DNA from 2 places in the Streptomyces sp. NPDC004721 genome. Region 1 is predicted to be linked to the other one. Evidence: riboswitches for the same ligand, from Rfam matches in the RefSeq annotation. Region 1 holds a riboswitch; the other holds the start of a gene.

The links. Region 1 has a riboswitch for cyclic di-AMP ahead of ACWEK3_RS16315 (transglycosylase family protein). Riboswitches for the same ligand answer to the same signal wherever they lie in the genome.
Region 2: it holds a riboswitch for cyclic di-AMP, as region 1 does, so the genes downstream of both, ACWEK3_RS14685 (NlpC/P60 family protein) here and ACWEK3_RS16315 (transglycosylase family protein) in region 1, are expected to answer to the same signal.

The regions. Positions count from the first base shown of each region.
Region 1 covers NZ_JBSGBZ010000015.1:92,747-95,186, reverse strand. The annotation lists gene eno (phosphopyruvate hydratase) at 1-123, opposite strand, end outside; gene ACWEK3_RS16315 (transglycosylase family protein) at 381-1,088, opposite strand; cyclic di-AMP (ydaO/yuaA leader) riboswitch at 1,092-1,259, opposite strand; gene ACWEK3_RS16310 (transglycosylase family protein) at 1,448-2,440, opposite strand, start outside.
Region 2 covers NZ_JBSGBZ010000013.1:101,566-104,005, forward strand. The annotation lists gene ACWEK3_RS14680 (bifunctional [glutamine synthetase] adenylyltransferase/[glutamine synthetase]-adenylyl-L-tyrosine phosphorylase) at 1-687, opposite strand, end outside; cyclic di-AMP (ydaO/yuaA leader) riboswitch at 1,003-1,182, shown strand; gene ACWEK3_RS14685 (NlpC/P60 family protein) at 1,191-2,440, shown strand, end outside.

The DNA of each region.
Region 1 (2,440 bases):
GGAGGGGACGGCGGCACGACCGGTGCTGCCGTCGTCGAGGCCGACCTCGACCTCGACCGTGGGGTTGCCTCGGGAGTCCAGGATTTCCCGGGCTACGACGACGTCGATGGACGGCACGAGCATCTCCTTCTGGGATGTGACGCTGGAAGTGCGGGGCGTGAGCCTTGCGACTAGAGCCTAACCGTCCCGGGGCGGCGACCGGCCGACCGACCGCCTCGTGGACAGAGTGACGGTACCTATTGTTCCCGCTCGGAACAAAGGAGAGGGGAAGGTTCGGGAACGGCCGGGCGTGCGGGAGGCGAAAAAACCCCGCCCCGGCGCGCAGGGGGGAACGCGCCGGGGCGGGGAGCCCTGGAAAGCACCGAGGGCGGGACGGGCCCTTACTTCAGGTGGAGCTGCTGGCCCGGGTAGATGAGGTCGGCGTTGTCGACGATGTCCTTGTTCAGCTCGAACAGCTTCTTCCAGCCGCCCTGGACGCCGTGCTCGGCGGCGATGGAGCTGAGGGTGTCGCCGGAGACCACCTTGTACTCTCCGTCGCCCTTCTTGACCTTCTCGCCGGTCGGCGTGGTGACGGTCTTGCTCGGGGCCGGACGCGTCGCGGAGCGGTTGGCGGCCTGCTGCTCGGTCGAGCGGGTGGTGGTGCTCTTGGCGGAGCTGCCGCTCGGAGAAGACGAAGAAGAAGACGACGAGGACGCGGGGGCGCCGCCGGTGTAGGCGGCGCCGGACAGGCCCTTGCCGCAGACCGGCCAGGCGCCCTTGCCCTGGCCCGCGAGGACCTTCTCGGCGACGGCTATCTGCTGCGACTTGGAGGCCAGGTCGGCGCGCGACGCGTAGGCGGTGCCGCCATACCCGGCCCAGGTGGAGTTGGTGAACTGGAGGCCACCGTAGAAGCCGTTGCCGGTGTTGATGGACCAGTTGCCGCCGGACTCGCACTGGGCGACCGCGTCCCACTCGGAGGCGGTGGCGGCGGAGGCGTCGCCGACCGCCATCAGCGGGGCGGCGACGGCGGCGCCGGCGACACCGGCGAGCGCGACGACACGGGTGGCCTTGGACGTACGACGGTGCTTGCCCTTGCTGGAGAACAGCATGGTGGATCCCCTCACCGACGCCTGCGAGGTGAGCTGTCGGGTTCGGGCCGGTTGAGTTGCCCGGCCGTGCCTCGTGCGTGAGGCACGGCTCCACCCCTAGCCGCTCCGGTCAACTGCCGGGCGCGGCACTTACCTTGGGTCCCCCGCTCCTGCCCACGGCGCTTGACGCGACGACTGTTCCCGTACGGCCGCTGGCAGGATTCGGCGTTGCGGCAGCCGGGGCTCGCGGTGACGAGCGGTCACGACCGTAGGCACGCGCTCCGCCGAATTCCAAAGACGATCAGGACTTCTGAGAGTCATCCCACACTTTCACCGAATGGGACATTCAGTGCGAAGTGGGGCGTGAACTCCCGCTGCTTTTAGGGCGTTTCGGTAGGGAGATTCAGGGTCTGACCGGCAGAGATGTGGTTGGGGTCGGACCCGATCGCCCCCCTGTTCGCCGCATACAGCGCATCCCATCCGCCTTGGAGGTCAAGGGAGTCGGCGATGGACTCGAGCGAGTCGCCGGCGCGGACGGTGTAGGAGTCGGCGACGACGGCGCGCGTGACGCCACCGCGGGAGGCGTGGCGGCCGGAGGACGCGGCCGCGTGACTGTCGGCCGGGTCCTCGGCGGCACTGCCGCCGCGGTGCCGCCCACCGCCGAGCGCCCCGGCGTCGAGCGCCCCGGTGTCGACCAGGGTCGAAGTGCCGCCGACCTGCCACGAGTTGTCCATGTCACCCGGCTGCGGCGTGACCGAGGGCGAGGCGTCGGGCGACTGGGACTTGCTTGCGGCGACATCGGGAGACGTGTCGGAATTGGCCGGGTTGCCCTTCTTGGCGGGCGAGGACGGCGAAGGAGAGGATGTGGTGGGGGACGCGGTCGGCGAGCCGGAGGAATCAGCCGGACCCGGGTCGGCGTCCGACGAACCGGACGAACCGGACGGGTCGCTCGACGATGTTTGTGACGAGTCGGACAGACCGAGGTCCTCCGTGAGGGACTTTCCGGACGAGTTGGAGGATCCGGACGAATTACCCACACCGGTGTCGACCTTCGCCGCCCCGGACTTCTCGTTGAGCCCGGAGAGCAGCCCGCACGTCGGCCAGGCACCGGGGCCCTTGTCGGCGAGCAGCTTCTTGGCCACGGCTATCTGCTGGGACCGGCTGGCCTGGTCGGCGCTCGACGCGTAGTCGAGGCCGCCGTACTTCTCCCAGTCGTCCTGCGTCAGCTGAAGGCCGCCGTAGTAGCCGTTGCCGGTGTTGGCGCTCCAGGCGCCGCCACTCTCGCACTTGGCCACCTTGTCCCACGCGTTGCCGTCGGCCGCGCTGGCGCCGCCGGCGCCGATCAGCGGGATGGCGATGGCGGATCCGGCCAC
Region 2 (2,440 bases), on a different contig from region 1:
GCCGTCCGCGGCCTCACCGACGAAGATCACGTCGACATCGGAGACGTAGTTGAGTTCGTGCCCGCCGCACTTGCCCATCGCGATCACCGCGAGCCGGCACAGCGCGTCGTCCTCGGGCGCGGCGGCCCGCGCGAGCCGGAGCGCGGCACGCAGGGTCGCGGTGGCGAGGTCGGCCAGCTCGGCGGCGGTCTCGGCGACATCCGTGGTGCCGCACACGTCGCGGGCGGCGATCGACAGCAGGCAGCGCCGGTAGGCGACGCGGAGCGCGACCGGATCGCCGGCCTCGGCGAGCCCGTGCTCGAACTCCTCCACCCCCGGGTGCAGGTCGCGCGGCTCGTAGGTGACCAGCGCCCGCCAGTCGCCTGCGTGCCGGGCGAGGTGGTCGCCGAGCGCGGTGGAGGCGCCGAGCACGCCGAGCAGCCGGTCGCGCAGCGGTTTGGCCGCTATCAGCGTGTCGAGCAGCTCGCGGCGGGCCTTGGACTCCGGCTGCGCCTCCAGCAGCCGGACCAGCCCGCCCAGCGCGAGATCCGGGTCGGCGGTGGCGCCCAGCGCCTCCAGCAGCACCGGATCGTCCCTCAGCGGCGCGAGGTCCGGCCCGTCCAGCAGCCGCTCGGCGTCCGAGGCATGGATGAAGCCGTGCCGCAGCAGCCGCGTGAAGGTACTGCTCCTGCGCCCCGGCGCCGTCATCCCGGCCTCCCGTCGGATCAAGCCCGTCCTGGCCAGAGCCTATCCGGACTCCCGGTCCTGAGCCCTGACGGCGGTCCCGCTTTCCGCGCCGGTCGGAGGTCGTCGGGGAGGCCCCGGAAACGGGGACACCCGCCGCCCACCGGACGTACGGTCCGACGGTCCCGAAAACACCGGAGTGCAGCCATCCGTATGCGTACCGTGAAAGTCACGAAAACGTAGCGGACATATCACGCACCAACCTTCACAGCAGTCACAAGCGTTGGCTAGCGTGCCCGGCGGGCACCCCGTACCCCCGCCGGCGAACCACGCCGGGACGGGTGGCCTGCGCCGAATCCGGTGCGCCTCACGGCAGCCGGAGCCGGGGACCCACTCATCCCTGGGGTGAATCGGTCCCGTTCACGCGTCCCCCACAGCGCGCACGGGACGGTAGGGCAGCCCTTCCGACCACCCGCCCGAACCCGACAGCTAACCCGGTAGGCGGTCTATGGAAGGAGGCGCCACCCTTGGCGTCGCACCGCAAAGCCCGGACCACGGCCACCCGGATCGCCGGACTGCGCACGTCCCCGGCCCTCGGTCTGACGACCGCGGCCCTCACCTCCGTGGCGCTGCTGTCCCAGACGGCGAACGCCGCGCCCGCACAGCCCCGGAAGCCCAGCCTCGAAGAGGTGCAGAAGAAGGTCGACGACCTCTACCACCAGGCCGGAGTGGCCACCGAGAAGTACAACGCGGCGAAGGAGAAGACCGCCACGCAGCGCACACGCGTGAACGGCCTCCTCGACGACGTGGCGAAGCGCACCGCGAAGCTGAACGAGGCGCGGCGCGAGCTCGGCATGTTCGCCGCCGCCCAGTACCGCACGGGCGGGATGTCCGGCACCGCGACGCTGCTGCTCGCGAAGGATCCCCAGCAGTACTTCGACCAGGACCATCTGATGAGGCAGCTCACCGAGCGCCAGAAGAAGGCCGTCGACGACTACCAGACCGCGCAGCTCGCGACGACGAAGAAGCGCACCGAGGCGACGAAGATCCTGGAGTCGCTGACCACCTCGCAGGACGATCTGAGGACCAGCAAGCTCGACGTCCAGACGAGGCTCAGCGAGGCGCGCCACCTGCTGTCGACGCTGACCGCCGAGGAGAAGGCGCGGCTGGCGGCGATCGAGAAGAAGAAGCAGGAGATCGCCCGGCAGAAGGCCGCGGAGCTGGCCCGCCGGCAGGCGGCGGCGGAGGCGGCGGCGGCCGCGCAGAAGCGCAAGGAGGAGCAGGCGGCCAAGAGCTCCGAAGCGAAAGCGAGCTCCGGATCGAGCACGGGCTCCGGATCGAGCACGGGCTCGGGCACGAGTACGGGCTCGGGCACGGGTACGGGCTCGGGCACGGGTACGGGCGGGGGCACGAGCACGGATGCCGGATCGAGCACCGGCTATGCCGCCAAGGCCGCCAAGGTCCTCGACTTCGCGAGGGCCCAGATCGGCAAGCCGTACGTGTGGGGCGCGACCGGCCCCGGTTCGTACGACTGCTCCGGGCTCACGCTGGCCGCCTGGAAGTCCGCCGGGATCTCGCTGCCGCGCACCACCTGGAGCCAGGTGGAGGCCGGCACGACCGTCCCCGTCTCCGAGGCCAAACCCGGCGACCTGGTCTTCTTCTACAACGACATCAGCCACGTCGGGATCTACATCGGCAACGGCATGATGATCCACGCGCCGCGCCCGGGCACGAACGTCCGCGAGGAGTCGATCTACTACATGCCGATCCACAGCGT